One region of the Lederbergia graminis genome, then DNA from elsewhere that is predicted to be linked to it. Evidence: a T-box and tRNA genes for the amino acid it is inferred to sense, from the RefSeq annotation. Region 1 holds a T-box; the other holds one or more tRNA genes.
The links. A T-box is a leader RNA that pairs with one kind of tRNA and senses whether it is charged. The one in region 1 lies ahead of ileS (isoleucine--tRNA ligase), so its partner is inferred to be a tRNA-Ile.
Positions count from the first base shown of each region.

Region 2: it encodes a tRNA-Ile, which carries the amino acid that the T-box ahead of ileS (isoleucine--tRNA ligase) is inferred to sense. The anticodon was not compared.

Region 1 is NZ_JBHSMC010000001.1:697,191-705,756, reverse strand. It holds gene spoIIGA (sigma-E processing peptidase SpoIIGA) at 1-658, shown strand, start outside; gene sigE (RNA polymerase sporulation sigma factor SigE) at 706-1,425, shown strand; gene sigG (RNA polymerase sporulation sigma factor SigG) at 1,553-2,371, shown strand; gene ACFPM4_RS03625 (YlmC/YmxH family sporulation protein) at 2,495-2,770, shown strand; gene ACFPM4_RS03620 (YggS family pyridoxal phosphate-dependent enzyme) at 2,875-3,546, shown strand; gene ACFPM4_RS03615 (cell division protein SepF) at 3,560-4,012, shown strand; gene ACFPM4_RS03610 (YggT family protein) at 4,017-4,277, shown strand; gene ACFPM4_RS03605 (YlmH family RNA-binding protein) at 4,308-5,084, shown strand; gene ACFPM4_RS03600 (DivIVA domain-containing protein) at 5,186-5,695, shown strand; T-box leader at 5,745-5,973, shown strand; gene ileS (isoleucine--tRNA ligase) at 6,150-8,566, shown strand, end outside.
Region 2 is NZ_JBHSMC010000018.1:56-8,621, forward strand. It holds tRNA gene ACFPM4_RS13815 (tRNA-Val) at 163-238, shown strand; tRNA gene ACFPM4_RS13820 (tRNA-Thr) at 242-317, shown strand; tRNA gene ACFPM4_RS13825 (tRNA-Lys) at 325-400, shown strand; tRNA gene ACFPM4_RS13830 (tRNA-Leu) at 405-486, shown strand; tRNA gene ACFPM4_RS13835 (tRNA-Gly) at 496-570, shown strand; tRNA gene ACFPM4_RS13840 (tRNA-Leu) at 577-662, shown strand; tRNA gene ACFPM4_RS13845 (tRNA-Arg) at 672-748, shown strand; tRNA gene ACFPM4_RS13850 (tRNA-Pro) at 772-848, shown strand; tRNA gene ACFPM4_RS13855 (tRNA-Ala) at 863-938, shown strand; tRNA gene ACFPM4_RS13860 (tRNA-Met) at 963-1,039, shown strand; tRNA gene ACFPM4_RS13865 (tRNA-Ile) at 1,048-1,124, shown strand; tRNA gene ACFPM4_RS13870 (tRNA-Ser) at 1,136-1,228, shown strand; tRNA gene ACFPM4_RS13875 (tRNA-Met) at 1,248-1,321, shown strand; tRNA gene ACFPM4_RS13880 (tRNA-Asp) at 1,325-1,401, shown strand; tRNA gene ACFPM4_RS13885 (tRNA-Phe) at 1,420-1,495, shown strand; tRNA gene ACFPM4_RS13890 (tRNA-His) at 1,527-1,601, shown strand; tRNA gene ACFPM4_RS13895 (tRNA-Gly) at 1,618-1,691, shown strand; tRNA gene ACFPM4_RS13900 (tRNA-Ile) at 1,705-1,781, shown strand; tRNA gene ACFPM4_RS13905 (tRNA-Asn) at 1,783-1,854, shown strand; tRNA gene ACFPM4_RS13910 (tRNA-Ser) at 1,868-1,958, shown strand; tRNA gene ACFPM4_RS13915 (tRNA-Glu) at 1,977-2,048, shown strand; gene ACFPM4_RS13920 (TraR/DksA C4-type zinc finger protein) at 2,100-2,852, opposite strand; gene ACFPM4_RS13925 (1,4-dihydroxy-2-naphthoate polyprenyltransferase) at 2,996-3,919, opposite strand; gene ACFPM4_RS13930 (isochorismate synthase) at 4,157-5,545, shown strand; gene menD (2-succinyl-5-enolpyruvyl-6-hydroxy-3-cyclohexene-1-carboxylic-acid synthase) at 5,545-7,290, shown strand; gene menH (2-succinyl-6-hydroxy-2,4-cyclohexadiene-1-carboxylate synthase) at 7,290-8,105, shown strand; gene menB (1,4-dihydroxy-2-naphthoyl-CoA synthase) at 8,108-8,566, shown strand, end outside.

The DNA of each region.
Region 1 (8,566 bases):
AACGTTTTATTTTGCTACCTTTTTAATGGGAGGAATTTTACTAGGAACACATTATTTTTTAACGTTTAACTTAGATTTACAATCTGCGGTAGTGCTTGAAAGTGTTCGTGGATTTGGTGACCCTGTTAGTTGGTTATTTTTATTAGGTGCATTTCCACTTGCTTGGCATTTTTCAAAAAGACGAATAGATGGGATTACCGTATCGAATATTCAGTATAATGTGTTAATGGATATATCCATTGATATAAACGGATTAAAGCTAGAATTGAAAGGGCTGATTGATAGTGGTAACCAATTATATGATCCAATCTCCAAAACTCCAGTAATGATCATTTCTGTTAATACAATAAAGGATATGATACCGAAAGCAATTTTAACACTAGCAGATGAGGAAAATGATGTATATGCTTCGATTAGTGAATTACCACCAGAGTGGAGTAACATTATGCGAATCATTCCTGCAAAATCTATTGGACGCAGTAATCAGCTACTTTGTGCTTTTAAACCACAACATTTATCTGTTGGAAAAGAAAATGAAGCAAAAGAGGAAAGGAAAGCACTTATTGTTTTTAGTAATCAACAATTATCTAGTGATGGACGTTTTCAATGTATTATTCATCCGAAAATGGCTATCGAATCAATAAATCAATCAGCGTAATGAAATTCATATCATTCTTTGTTTATTATTGAGGGGAGGATATTTTTTTGAAGCAATTTCGTCTACGTATTCAGTATTATTGGTATAAGTTTCTTACCAAAATCGGTTTGAAATCAGATGAAGTATATTACATTGGTGGTAGTGAAGCCTTACCTCCTCCATTATCAAAAGATGAGGAGGCAATACTGCTAAGTAAATTACCGAATGGTGATAAAGCAGCTCGCTCCATTTTAATCGAAAGGAATCTGCGATTGGTTGTGTATATTGCTCGGAAGTTCGAAAATACTGGCATCAACATTGAGGACTTAATCAGTATTGGTACGATTGGCTTAATAAAAGCAGTAAACACATTTAATCCAGAGAAGAAAATTAAGCTAGCTACATATGCTTCTAGATGCATAGAAAATGAAATTTTGATGTATTTACGAAGAAACAATAAAACTAGATCAGAAGTTTCTTTTGATGAACCATTAAACATTGACTGGGATGGAAACGAACTTTTACTATCGGATGTGCTCGGCACTGAAGAGGATATCATCACAAAAGATTTAGAAGCTAATGTAGATAAAAAATTATTATTAACAGCACTAATGAGATTAACTGATAGAGAAAAACAAATAATGGAGCTTCGCTTTGGTTTAACAGGTGGAGAAGAAAAAACACAAAAAGATGTTGCTGACATGCTAGGAATATCACAATCCTATATATCAAGACTAGAGAAGAGAATAATTAAAAGGTTGAGGAAAGAATTTAATAAGATGGTTTAGAAATGGGTGAAAAGTAGCAAAGGATAAAAAAAAATTTTTGAACGGAAACACTTAGTCACTATTGGTTTTGATGACGAATATTGTCGATAAGGAAAAATACTAATGCATAGAATTCCCTCCCCAGGAGATACTTAATTTTGTACAACAGCTCCTGCAAGGAGGGAAAAAGTTGAAGCGAAATAAAGTTGAAATATGTGGTGTGGATACTTCTAAGCTCCCTGTCCTAAAAAATGAAGAAATGCGGGAACTTTTAAGGCAAATGCATCAAGGCGATAACACGGCGAGGGAAAAGCTAGTAAACGGAAATCTAAGGCTCGTATTAAGTGTCATTCAAAGATTTAATAATCGGGGAGAATATGTAGATGATTTGTTTCAAGTCGGCTGTATTGGCTTGATGAAATCTATCGATAATTTTGATCTGAGTCAAAATGTTAGATTTTCTACATATGCAGTTCCGATGATAATTGGAGAAATTAGACGTTACTTAAGGGATAATAATCCTATACGTGTTTCAAGGTCTTTACGAGATATTGCCTACAAAGCATTACATGTTCGCGAGAAGTTAATCGCAAAGACATCACGAGAACCAACAGCAGAAGAAATCGCGAAAGAACTTGATATCCCTCATGAGGAAGTCGTTTTCGCACTTGATGCTATCCAAGATCCAGTATCTCTATTTGAACCTATCTATAATGATGGTGGCGACCCAATATTTGTAATGGATCAATTAAGTGATGAAAAGAGTAGGGATAGCCATTGGATAGAAGAAATTGCGCTCCACGATGGTCTACAAAGACTTAATGACAGGGAAAAAATGATCATTCGTAAACGCTTTTTTCAAGGGAAAACACAAATGGAAGTTGCTGAGGAAATTGGGATTTCACAGGCACAAGTATCTAGATTAGAAAAAGCAGCAATAAAACAAATGAATAAAAACATCCAATAAAAGAGCTTGATTCCTTGTTATTTCTAATAAGACAAGGAGTCAGGCTCTTAACTATTATCATGAACATGAGGATCCCTTGCATATATTAGTTTAAAGTATATGTTAGGAAAGTGAGGAATCGATATGGTCAGAATATCTGAGTTCCAAATAAAAGATGTTGTCAATATTTCGGATGGGCGTAAACTCGGAAATATAGGTGATATTGAAATAAATTTAGAAACTGGAAGAATTGAGTCGATCATAATTGGGTATACAGGAAAGTTAATGAGTTTCTTCGGCAAAGAAGAGGAGATTATCATTCCATGGAATCAAATTGTGAAGGTTGGTGAAGATGTGATTCTTGTTCGTCACCAAAGCCATCAATATGTCCAACAAAGGCTTGGTGCACCAAAAAATTAATAATTCATTAACGGGTAGCATTCTTTTATGGTACACTAGAAGAAATATCATTTATCAAAAAATCAATTATATTTCGCATGATAAAGCAAATAGGAGTTATTACGATGGAAGTAAGAAAGAAATATGAATTAATTAAGACATCAATTGAGGAAGCTTGTAGAAATGTAAATAGAAACCCAGAAGAAGTAACTGTAATTGCAGTAACAAAATATGTTTCTATTGATAGAGCAAAAGAAGCGGTTGAGGCAGGTATTATTCACTTAGGGGAAAATAGAGATGAGGGCCTAACGACCAAATGGAATAGCTTGGGAGATGGGCCTGTATGGCATTTTATTGGGACCCTACAATCTCGGAAGGTAAAGAATATAATAGATAAAGTGTCCTATATCCATTCTTTAGACAGATTGTCTTTAGCGAAAGAAATAAATAAAAGAGCCAAAGCACCTATAAAATGTTTTGTACAAGTTAACGTCTCAGGGGAATCATCGAAGCATGGAATTGAACCTGAGGAAGTAATCGAGTTTATTAAAAATCTGAAGAATTACCCAAATATACAGGTTATCGGATTAATGACAATGGCACCTCATATCGATAATGAAACGATATTGAGGGATTGTTTTAGAAGATTGAAATCTATTCAAACAGAAGTAGCAAATATGAAGTTGGATTATGCGCCATGTACGGAATTATCGATGGGAATGTCTAATGATTATCAAATAGCTATTGAAGAAGGCGCAACATTTGTACGCATTGGTACTGCCTTAGTTGGAGAATAGAGGAGGATTGTTTATGGGGATTAAAACAAAGTTTAAGAACTTTTTCTTGCTTGATGATGAAGAGTATATCGAAGAAGAAGAAAAAACAGTGAATCGTCAACAAGTTCAAGCACCTGAAAACGAAAAGCATTATCCAGAAGTAAAGAAACAAAATGTAGTAAGTTTACAAAGTGTTCAAAAGTCATCTAAAGTTATATTATTTGAACCTAGAGTTTATGCTGAAGCCCAGGAAATTGCGGATCATATTGTAAATCGACGTGCTGTAGTCGTAAATTTACAGCGTATCCAACATGATCAAGCTGTTAGAATAGTGGACTTTTTAAGTGGTGCCGTGTATGCAATAGGTGGAGACATTCAAAAAATTGGACTAGATATTTTCCTATGTACACCTGATAATGTGGAAGTCTCAGGGAATATATCTGACATCATAGCCGAAAACGACTTTACAGATACGAGGTGGTCCTAATAAGATGGATTTTGTTATAGGCATTATTGGACAGGCTATCCAAATTTATTCATGGGCATTAATCATTTATATTTTAATGGGTTGGTTTCCTGGTGCTCGAGAATCTGCAATTGGTGAGTTTTTAGGACGAATTTGTGAACCATACTTGGAGCCATTTAGGAGGTTTATTCCGCCGCTAGGAATGATTGATATTTCGCCAATTGTTGCATTTTTTGTACTAAGACTTGCAACAACTGGATTATTAGAATTAGGGAGAATGTTTTAATATATTTAGTGGTTATGGAGAGTGTAAATTATGTCAGGCATTTACCAGCATTTCCGGCCTGAGGAAAAGGACTTTATTGATCAAGTAATTGGCTGGCAACAATATGTAGAAAATACCTATGCTGATAAGCTTACCGATTTTCTCGATCCTCGCCAACAATTTATTGTTCGTTCCATTATTGGTGAACAAAATGCAGTGCGTTACCAATTTTTTGGAGGGATAGATAATTGTGAGCGTAAAAGGGCGCTAATTTATCCAGAGTATATGACTCCAGACGAAGCAGATTACCAAATTGGGCTCTATGAGATAAAATATCCTACGAAATTTGTTCAACTTGATCACCGGATGGTTTTAGGGTCTATTATGTCTCTTGGTATGAAACGAGATAAGTTTGGAGATATTCTTATTAATGATGAAGTGATACAATTTTTCCTTGCTACCGAAATAGAGGATTTTGTGAAGATCAATTTGACGCAAATAGGAAAAGCTAAGGTGACGATAAAGAGATGTGAGAATGAACTAGCTATAAATACGGAAGATAAATGGTTAGAACGAGATACAACTGTTAGTTCACTACGTTTAGATTCCATTATTAGTTCTGCGTATAATATCTCTAGACAAAAAGCACAATTACTTATCCAACAAGGACATGCAAAAGTTAATTGGGAAAAAATAGAGCGTACTTCCTTTGAATGTGATGAAGGGGATGTTTTATCTGTCCGTGGTTTTGGACGTTGCACTATTAAACAATTGCAAGGAAGAACAAAAAAAGATAAATATCGTGTGAAAATTGGATTAAAGAAATAGTTTTAAAATAATATTTACAGGTTTTTCGTAATATATAGTCGAAATCTAATATTCCATGTATAATATAGTAATAATGATAGATTTGCAATGGAGGTGGCAATATGCCGTTAACGCCTGTCGATATACATAATAAAGAATTCAGTAGAGGATTCCGTGGTTATGATGAAGATGAGGTTAATGAGTTTCTTGACCAAGTAATTAAAGATTATGAATTGATTATTCGTGAGAAAAAAGAATTAGAGGATAAGCTTTCTTCGTTAAACGAGCGGCTTGGCCATTTCAGTACAATTGAAGATACGCTTCATAAATCAATTGTTGTTGCTCAAGAAGCAGCTGAAGAAGTAAGAGGAAATGCACAAAAAGAAGCAAAACTAATTATTAAAGAAGCAGAGAAGAATGCAGATCGAATTGTAAATGATGCCCTATCTAAAGCTCGTAAAATCGCTTTAGAAATTGAAGAATTAAAGAAGCAATCAAAAGTTTTCAGAACAAGATTTAAATTACTCATTGAGGCTCAGCTTGATTTAATCGGAAATGATGATTGGGATCATTTAATGGAGTTGGATATTGATTCAACAGAATTAAAAGCTCTTCAAGAAGTTGAAGAGTAATATTGACGAATCGATCTATCCTCACATATAATGAAATAAATTTTTATATTACTAAATGATGACAGGGACAGTACATGCCCCAACCCTATTAAAGCGATCCAAGGATAGTGCGAGCTTGGAATAGGAAGGCAATGGAAGATCACCCTCGAGTTCTTAATTCGAACGCATATGTTAGTAGATGCAAGCGGACACTCCACGATACGGAAATTGAGCGGACAATATACATATGTTTTTGTCAATTTGGGTGGTACCGCGGGAATAGCCTTCTCGTCCCTTTTATGGGATGAGAAGGCTATTTTTTTGTTGCTGTAATTAATGTGTTGATGGACGGGTGACTACAACGGTTCTGATCTAGCAAAGTATTTCTTTCAGATTCGTGACTTACGAATCCGCACATCTAAATTAGCAACCGGAGCGAATTTTCCAAGTAATAGTTATTAATAGGAGGATTAACATGGACTATAAAGACACTTTATTAATGCCAAAGACAGAATTTCCTATGCGAGGCAATTTACCGAATAAAGAGCCGGAAATTCAAGCTCGTTGGGAAGAGCAAGATATTTATAAAAAAGTACAAGAACGTACAAAAGGAAAACCATTATTCATATTACATGATGGACCACCATACGCAAATGGGGATCTACATATGGGGCACGCGCTGAATAAAACATTAAAAGATTTTATTGTGCGTTATAAATCAATGAATGGTTACTGTGCTCCGTATGTCCCTGGATGGGATACACATGGATTGCCAATCGAACAGGCGCTTACGAATAAAGGTGTAAAACGGAAAGAAATGTCCATCGCTGAATTTCGTAAACTATGTGAAGATTATGCATATGAACAAATCGATAACCAGCGTACAGAATTTAAACGTTTAGGTGTTAGAGGAGATTGGGATAACCCTTATATTACGTTAAAACCAGAATATGAAGCACAACAAATTTTAGTTTTTGGCGAAATGGCGAAAAAAGGCTATATTTATAAAGGGAAAAAACCAGTTTACTGGTCTCCATCAAGTGAGTCTGCATTAGCAGAAGCGGAAATTGAATATCATGATAAACGTTCCCCTTCCATCTATGTTGCATTCGAAGTAGAAGATGGGAAAAATGTTATTGAACAGGGAACAAAAGTCATTATCTGGACAACAACACCATGGACTATTCCTGCAAACCTTGGAATTGCTGTACATCCTGATTTAGATTATGTTGTAGTTTCTGTTAATAATGACCGTTATTTAATCGCTCATGCACTTTTAGAAAATGTAACAACTACTTTAGAGTGGGAAAATGTTGAAATAGTTCAAACCATTAAAGGTTCAGAATTAGAAGGTGTAGTGGCAAAACACCCATTATATAATCGCCCTTCGCTCGTTGTATTAGGGGATCATGTTACGGTAGATTCAGGAACTGGCTGTGTTCATACAGCACCTGGACACGGGGAAGATGACTTTTTTGTAGGACAAAAATATAATTTAGATGTTTTATGTCCTGTAGATGATAAAGGAGTTATGACAGAAGAGGCTCCTGGCTTCGAGGGGATGTTCTATGATAAAGCAAACAAACCAATTACGGATAAATTAAATGAAGTTGGGGCTTTATTGAAGCTCGAATTCATTACTCACTCTTACCCTCATGATTGGCGTACAAAAAAACCAGTTATTTTCCGTGCAACATCTCAATGGTTCGCATCTATTAAAGATTTCCGCGAAGATTTGCTTGAAGCGATAAAAGAAGTCAAATGGGTTCCAAATTGGGGTGAAACAAGACTTTATAACATGGTAAGAGACCGTGGCGATTGGTGTATTTCACGTCAACGTGTATGGGGAGTACCAATTCCTGTATTTTATGCAGAAAACGGTGAAGCGATAATTACGGATGAAACAATTCATCACGTAGCGAATTTATTCCGTGAACATGGGTCTAATATTTGGTTTGAAAAAGAAGCAGAAGAACTGCTTCCAGAAGGGTTTACACACCCAGGAAGTCCAAATGGAAGCTTCACGAAAGAAACAGATATTATGGATGTATGGTTTGATTCAGGTTCTTCACATCAAGGTGTTCTCGTTGAACGTGATGACTTACAACGTCCAGCTGATCTTTATTTAGAAGGGTCTGATCAATATAGAGGTTGGTTTAACTCTTCACTAACAACAGCTGTAGCTGTTACTGGTAAAGCTCCGTATAAAGGAGTATTAAGCCATGGTTTTGTTTTAGATGGTGATGGAAGAAAAATGAGTAAATCACTAGGAAATGTTATTCTTCCTGGCAAAATTACAAAACAACTCGGAGCAGAAATAATCCGCCTGTGGGTTGCCTCTGTTGATTATCAAGCGGATGTTCGTGTTTCTGAAGCTATCCTAAAACAAGTAAGTGAAGTTTACAGGAAAATTAGAAATACTTTCCGATTCTTACTTGGAAACTTAGCCGATTTTAACCCTGAAACAGATGCAATTGAGTATGAAAAACTCCGTGAGGTAGATCAATTCATTCTTGTTAGACTTAACAATCTTGTGAAGACAGTAAAAGATTCTTATGAAAAATATGAATTCATGAATATTTACCATGCAGTTAATAATTTCTGTACACTAGACTTAAGCTCTTTCTATATGGATTTTGCAAAGGATGTATTATACATCGAAGCGAAAGATAATTATGAACGTAGAGCAATGCAAACCGTCATGTATGAAAGTGTAGTAACATTAGCAAAATTATTAGCACCTATTTTGCCGCATACAACAGACGAAGTGTGGGCACATATACCAGCTGTTCAAGAGGGAAGTGTTCAACTTACAGATATGCCAGAAGTAAAAGATTTATCGCGTGCACTAGAGCTGGAGGAAAAATGGTCAAAATTCCTAAAGCTTCGTGA
Region 2 (8,566 bases), on a different contig from region 1:
GACTTAATCAAATAGATTGTTTCAAGGTTTATATCTTCTCTATATTATCTGGTTTTGAGAGAATGAAAAATTTCTCTTTACAAATTCAAAAAAAATATTATAATAAAGTATGTCGTTATAATTTGTCTCAAATTAATATATCGATATATTAATTACGCACATGGAGGATTAGCTCAGCTGGGAGAGCATCTGCCTTACAAGCAGAGGGTCGGCGGTTCGATCCCGTCATCCTCCACCATATGCCGGCCTAGCTCAATTGGTAGAGCAACTGACTTGTAATCAGTAGGTTGGGGGTTCAAGTCCTCTGGCCGGCACCATTTGGACGAGCCATTAGCTCAGTCGGTAGAGCATCTGACTTTTAATCAGAGGGTCGAAGGTTCGAATCCTTCATGGCTCACCATTTTGCGGGTGTGGTGGAACTGGCAGACACGCTAGACTTAGGATCTAGTGCCGTAAGGCGTGGGGGTTCGACTCCCTTCACCCGCACTTTAATACGCGGAAGTAGTTCAGTGGTAGAACACCACCTTGCCAAGGTGGGGGTCGCGGGTTCGAATCCCGTCTTCCGCTCCAAAATATGCCGGGGTGGCGGAACTGGCAGACGCACAGGACTTAAAATCCTGCGGTAGGTGACTACCGTACCGGTTCGATTCCGGTCCTCGGCATTAAGAATAGCGCCCGTAGCTCAATTGGATAGAGCGTCTGACTACGGATCAGAAGGTTATGGGTTCGACTCCTTTCGGGCGCGCCATATAAATCTATCAGTTTATTAACCGGGAAGTAGCTCAGCTTGGTAGAGCACTTGGTTTGGGACCAAGGGGTCGCAGGTTCGAATCCTGTCTTCCCGACCATTTTCAATCATATTGGGGCCTTAGCTCAGCTGGGAGAGCGCCTGCCTTGCACGCAGGAGGTCAGCGGTTCGATCCCGCTAGGCTCCACCAATATTATTTTAATCTTCTTATAGGGGCGGCGTAGCTCAGCTGGCTAGAGCGTACGGTTCATACCCGTGAGGTCGTGGGTTCGATCCCCTCCGCCGCTACCATATAAAAAGGACCTTTAGCTCAGCTGGTTAGAGCAGACGGCTCATAACCGTCCGGTCGTAGGTTCGAGTCCTACAAGGTCCACCATATATTCATTCGGAGGTATACCCAAGTCTGGCTGAAGGGATCGGTCTTGAAAACCGACAGGGGAGTCAAATCCCGCGGGGGTTCGAATCCCTCTACCTCCTCCATATTAATATATTTTATCGTCGCGGGGTGGAGCAGTCCGGTAGCTCGTCGGGCTCATAACCCGAAGGTCGCAGGTTCAAATCCTGCCCCCGCAATTTGGTCCGGTAGTTCAGTTGGTTAGAATGCCTGCCTGTCACGCAGGAGGTCGCGGGTTCGAGTCCCGTCCGGACCGCCATTATTTTTTACATATGTTGGCTCAGTAGCTCAGTCGGTAGAGCAAAGGACTGAAAATCCTTGTGTCGGCGGTTCGATTCCGTCCTGAGCCACCATTAAATTAAATACGATGCAGAGCTAATAATGGCGGCTATGGCGAAGTGGTTAACGCACCGGATTGTGGCTCCGGCATCATGGGTTCGATTCCCATTAGTCGCCCCATATAAAATTATATAGTGCGGGTGTAGTTTAGTGGTAAAACCTCAGCCTTCCAAGCTGATGATGAGGGTTCGATTCCCTTCACCCGCTCCAATTACATTTTAAAGGGCCTATAGCTCAGCTGGTTAGAGCGCACGCCTGATAAGCGTGAGGTCGGTGGTTCGAGTCCACTTAGGCCCACCATTCCGCAGTAGCTCAGTGGTAGAGCTATCGGCTGTTAACCGATCGGTCGTAGGTTCGAATCCTACCTGCGGAGTTTCTATTTAAATGGGGAAGTACTCAAGAGGCTGAAGAGGCGCCCCTGCTAAGGGTGTAGGTCGCGTAAGCGGCGCGAGGGTTCAAATCCCTCCTTCTCCGCCATATTTAATTTTAGAAAAAGGCCCCTTGGTCAAGCGGTTAAGACACCGCCCTTTCACGGCGGTAACACGGGTTCGAATCCCGTAGGGGTCATCATTAAAAAGAAAGCTTTCAATTATGAAAGCTTTCTTTTTTTATCTGAATTTATTTATCCTCATCTTCCTTATCGTTTACATAACTATCTTTTTCATGATAAGGTATATCACCAATAGGAGAGTCCATTCCTGCTTCATCTAACATTTCCTTGTATTCCACTTGTTCGTCAGATTGTATCGTACTCCTATATTTTCCACTTATATCAGTAACACTAAATGTTTCATACTCTTCTTGTGTTCCATCTTTACTTTCGTCTTGATATAATTCATTATAATCATCGTGGTCACCTACAAAATCAGAAGGTGTTTCAGATGTGCCGAAGCGTGCAACCTCTTCAAAACTATCATCATAATGTTCGTTTGGACTATCATGCCGAGCTGTAAATGAATTATCTGTAGCTGGAATAATTATTTCTTCTTCTACTGGCCGGTCTCCAGGAATACGTTGGTCAGGAGAGTGTTCTTTGCAAAATGTTGTGGCAGGTACAGCTTCTAAGCGTTCAAAAGGGATATCTGTCCCGCATACTTCACATTGGCCATATGAGCCTTTCTCTATTGCCTCTAATGCATGTTCCACTTTACCTAATTCATCTTGAGCATGAATTGATAATGCCATATCTTTTTCTCTTTCATAAAATGCGGTACCTACATCTGCTGGATGATTGTCATATAATGATAATTCACCTATATTCTCACGTGCACTTCTATTTTGAAAACTCTCATCATCATCAGTGATTGTAAGTTGTTTTTTTTGTTCATATAACTCTTTTTTTAATTGCGATAATTGTTGATCAGATATCATGCAGACACATCCTTTTCAATTCAATCATAAGTAGTATTTACATTACCTAAATTGTTATATGTAAAACCTTTATATTAAATTTTGGTATACATACAAAAACAACTCATGTTTTGATAACATGAGTTGTTTTTTCAAGAAAGTATTTATAAATAATATCCAATCATAATTCCAACAGACATAAGGAATCCAAATATTGTATTTGTTTTAGCTGTCGCTACCATTGCAGGCATCATTTGTAGAGGGTCCGATTTTCCAATAAAGCCTCTTACTGCTTTAATTGGCATTGGAGCACTTACACATGCAACTAATAACCACGGTGAAATATCTGTAAAAATAACTAACGCAATAATCCAAATGTAGGAAATTATAAACAAAATTGCTAATAGAGCAATTGCATAACTTCTTCCTAGTAGTATTGCAATTGTTTTCCGTCCACTTTTTTTATCTCCGTCGAGGTCACGTATGTTATTTGAAAGCATGATACATCCTATTAATATCGAGACTGGGATAGAGATAAGAATGCTTATACTTGAAATATATCCTGTTTGGATGAAATAGGAAATTTGTATAATTACAACACCCATAAAAAACCCGGAAGATAGTTCACCAAAAGGTGTATAGGCAATTGGTTTTGGACCACCTGTATAAAAATATCCCACTAGCATGCAAATAAATCCGATAACAGCTATCCATAAACTAGATGTTAGTGAAATATAGGCACCGAGCAAAATTGCAATCCCGAAAAAAGTAAAACCCAGATTTAAAACTGTACTTGGTTTTACACCATTTCTCACAATAGCTCCACCAATACCTACAGATTTTTCATTATCAAGACCTCTTTTATAATCAAAATATTCATTGAACATATTTGTTGCAGCTTGTATTAACAAACTAGCCAATAGCATGGCAATAAATAATGGAATGTGAATGTTTGTACTATCAGCAGCAATTACCGTTCCAAGTAGAACAGGAACGAAAGAAGCAGTTAAAGTATGTGGACGAGTTAGATTCCACCAAATACGCCAACCTTTATCTACTTGCAAAGTAGAATTTGTTTGTACGTTCATTACATTTCTCTCCCTTAATATAATGAATAATTTCTATAGTTTTAATAAATAAAGGTATTATAAAACAACACCATCCTTTAAAGTTTAGGTAATGTATGTAAATGTGTCAATGCAAAAAAACGGAAAAAATGTCGGAATTTATTTCCTCAAGTACGATTGCTACATTAAACACACATATTCATATATAATATAGGAGTAATGTAGAGATAAAAGCGTGGCATTTTAGGAGAGATTATATTGACAGAATTATTATCATCCACCAATTACTCTAAAGACTTATGGTATCGGAATAATTGGAAACTGTATAGCTATACAAAGAAAATCGATGCTTGTGATCCGAAGGCATTTTACCAATTTGAAGAGAACCTCTACAAAGGTGAAAGATTTTATTGGAAAACTTCTGATAATGATATGAAAATTATCGGATTAGGAATTGCAACATCCATATCAAGCTTTAATGAAGGAAACAGATATGAAGATATTCAAGAGAAGTGGAACACAGTTATTAATGATGCAAAAATAATAAATAATTCTCAATCACCAGGAACAGGTCCATTAATATTTGGTGGTTTTTGCTTTGATTCGGAAAGTATAAAAGAAAGCGAATGGGAACCATTTGGTGATTCCTTATTTTATTTACCAAAATATATGATGACGGTTATCAATGACAAAGACTATTATTTAACGGTCAATTATATTCATGATAATTGTTCAGATGAAGAATTGATGAAAGAAACAGATGACATTCTATATAAATTGCAGAACGCTAAAAACTATGTGCAATATGAAAAAGTTCCTTCTATCAAATCAAGTAAGGAGCTAGCGGTACATGAATGGGTACAAGCTGTTGAAAGAATTGTACAAATGATTAATTCTTCAGAGCAGCAAAAGGTTGTATTAGCTAGAAAAATGAAGGTTGAGTTTGAAAACAATATTTCCTCTACCTATGTATTACAACAGTTACTCCATCAACAGCCATCTAGCTTTGTTTTTTCAATTGAAAATGGAGAAAGCTGTTTTATTGGTGCATCACCTGAAAGATTAGTAAAAAAAATAAATGATCATATTTTATCAACATGCTTGGCAGGTTCTATCGGCAGAAGTACTAATCTAGATGAAGATAAGCGACTTGGTGAAGCTTTGTTACATGATCCAAAGAATTTATTTGAGCATGAACTCGTTGTGTCGATGATAGAAGATGCATTAAGACAATTTTGTCATCAACTTACTATCCCGGAACAGCCGATATTAATGAAAACACCAGATGTACAGCATTTATATACACCAGTAGTTGGGAAAACATGGAGAAATAGTTCTATACTAGATATGGTACAGGAATTACATCCAACTCCAGCTTTAGGTGGAGTTCCAACAAAACCGGCTATGGAATTAATTCGAGAGAACGAAAATATGGATCGTGGCTTCTATGCAAGTCCAATTGGCTGGACTGATTATTTAGGTAATGGTGAGTTTATTGTTGGAATAAGATCCGGATTACTGAAAGGAAAAGAATCTTATTTATATGCCGGCTGTGGATTAGTTTCCGATTCAAAATCAAATGATGAATTAATAGAAACAAGAATAAAATTTAGACCAATGTTAAAAGCAATTGGGGGAAAACTATAATGAAACAGCATATAGAAGCACTTACACAGTATTTAGTAGCTTTTATTACAGGTTTAGTACAATCTGGGGTAAAGGATGTTGTCATTAGCCCAGGGTCTAGGTCAACTCCTTTAGCACTTTTATTCGCTGAGCATCGTGAGTTGCAAACGTATATTAATATTGATGAACGTTCAGCAGCATTTTTCGCACTTGGACTTGCGAAATCTTCGAACAAACCAGTCGTGTTGCTATGTACATCTGGAACAGCAGCAGCGAACTTTTTTCCTGCCGTTGTGGAGGCAAATTTATCAAGAGTCCCATTAATTGTTTTAACTGCTGATCGCCCCCATGAATTAAGGGATGTAGGTGCACCACAAGCAATCGACCAACTGCACCTATATGGAAACCATGTAAGATGGTTTTCCGAGATGGCGTTACCAGAGGAAAGTGTATCAGCCGTTAAATATGCTAAAACTGCTGCAATTAGAGCAGTAAAAGAGGCGACTAGCTTAATGAAGGGGCCGGTTCATCTTAATTTTCCATTACGAGAACCTTTAATCCCCCAACTGGAACCTTACCCGTTTCAGGAAGAACCAACTTCACGTATGGTTGAAGCCGGAAGTTTACAAATATCTAATAAGTCTGCGAAAAAAATCGTCGATGCGTGGCAAAAGGTAGAAAAGGGAATAATCATTTGCGGTCAAATCGATGAACAAGGATTTCCGCAAGCTGTGCAGAATTTAGCTAAAAAGTTGGGATTCCCAATTTTAGCTGACCCACTATCTCAAGTAAGAAGTAGCCAGCAAGTAGAGAACTTCGTCATTGATAGTTATGATGCAATTCTAAAGGCTACACTAGAAATGGAGCAACTAAAACCAGAGTTAATTATCCGCTTTGGCGGTTCTCCAGTATCCAAACCCCTTTCGTTATATATAAAGAAATATGATAATATTCCCCAATATATTATCGACAGTGGTGAGGGATGGCGAGATCCTCAAAACACAAGTACTATGATGATTTATAGTAATGAAGTTAGTTTTTGTGATCAAATTACAAATTTGCTACCTTCGCCGAAAGAATCAAAGTGGCAAGATATGTGGATGGAGTTAGATAATCGTACGAAAGATATTATTTCATCACAAATGAAATTAGAATCGGAGCTAGAGGAAGGCAAGGCTGTATATGAATTAATTAATTTGCTTCCTATGCAAAGTACTGTTTTTGTAGGGAATAGTATGCCAATTAGAGATTTTGATACGTTTTTTCATAAGAATGAAAAAGATATATGCATCATGGCAAATAGAGGTGCCAATGGAATAGACGGAGTTGTATCTACTGCTTTAGGTGCTTCTATTTATAAGAGACCAATGTTTCTAGTAATAGGAGATTTATCATTTTTTCATGATTTAAATGGATTATTACTTGCAAAGCTCCACAAATTAAATATCACCATAATTGTGTTAAATAATGATGGTGGTGGCATATTCTCTTACTTGCCTCAGTCAGCAGAGGAAAAGCATTTTGAAGTTTTATTTGGGACACCTACTGGATTAAATTATGAGCATGCAGTGAAGATGTATCATGGACACTATACGAAAGTCCTGGATTGGCAAGGGTATGCAATTGCAATACAGGAAGCTTTGAGTCATGAAGGTTTGAACGTGATTGAAGTTCCGACAAATCGCGATAAAAATCATCGTGCTCATAAGGCTTTATGGGACCTAGTTTCCCGGGAAATACAATCTTTTTTACAGGATGTACAATAATGTTACAAAAAATTAATGGTATTGATTATTTTTATCAAGTATCTGGTGAAGGTGAGCCAATAGTCTTATTACACGGTTTTACAGGCGATAGTTCTACATGGGATAATATTCATCTAGGTGGAGCTTTCCAAAAAATAACTATAGATATTATAGGTCATGGTAAAACAGAATCACCACTTGATAGTAAAAGATACAGTATGAATAATGTTGCTGAAGATATTGCAACAATTTTAGATCAGTTATCCATCAAACAAGCCCATATTTTAGGTTATTCTATGGGTGGGAGGCTTGCGTTAAGTTTTGCAATGAAACATCCAAATCGTGTTCGCTCCCTTCTATTGGAGAGTAGCTCTCCGGGGTTAGAAACAAAAGTAGAGAGAAAAAATAGAATTATACAGGATGAAAAGTTATGTAAGATGATACATGACGAGGGTATTGAGAAGTTTGTTGATTACTGGGAACGTATTCCTTTATTCGAATCCCAACAATTATTATCAATAGAAATCCGTAATAGAATACGGAATCAACGATTAAAGAATAATCCAACTGGTCTTTTGAATAGTTTGAGGGGAATGGGTACAGGGGTACAACCTTCATGGTGGGATAAACTTGATCAGCTTACTATGCCTGTACTATTAATGTGTGGGGAATTAGATGAGAAATATTGTGTGCTTGCTCAACGGATGAAAGAATTGATTCCGCATGCAAATTTAGTCGAATTTTCTGGTCTAGGACATGCAATTCACGTGGAGGATCCGGGAAAGTTTGATACAATAGTAAAGAACTTTTTGTTAAATATAAAAAAGGAGGGTTAATAATGGCCATTCAATGGAGATCTGAAAGAGAATATGAAGATATCTTATATGAAACGTATAATGGAATCGCAAAGATCACAATTAATCGCCCAGAAGTACATAACGCATTTACACCAAGAACAGTTAGTGAAATGATTGATGCATTTGCTTATGCTCGTGATGATGAATCAATTGGTGCGATCATTTTAACAGGAGCAGGCGGGAAAGCATTCTGTTCTGGAGGAGATCAAAAAGTACGAGGTCATGGTGGTTATGTGGGAGACGATAACATACCACGCTTGAATGTACTAGATTTACAACGTTTAATTCGTGTTATACCAAAGCCTGTCGTAGCAATGGTGGCTGGATATGCAATTGGTGGTGGACATGTACTTCACGTTGTATGTGATTTAACGATTGCTGCTGATAATGCAATTTTTGGACAAACTGGACCTAAAGTAGGTAGTTTTGATGCCGGTTAC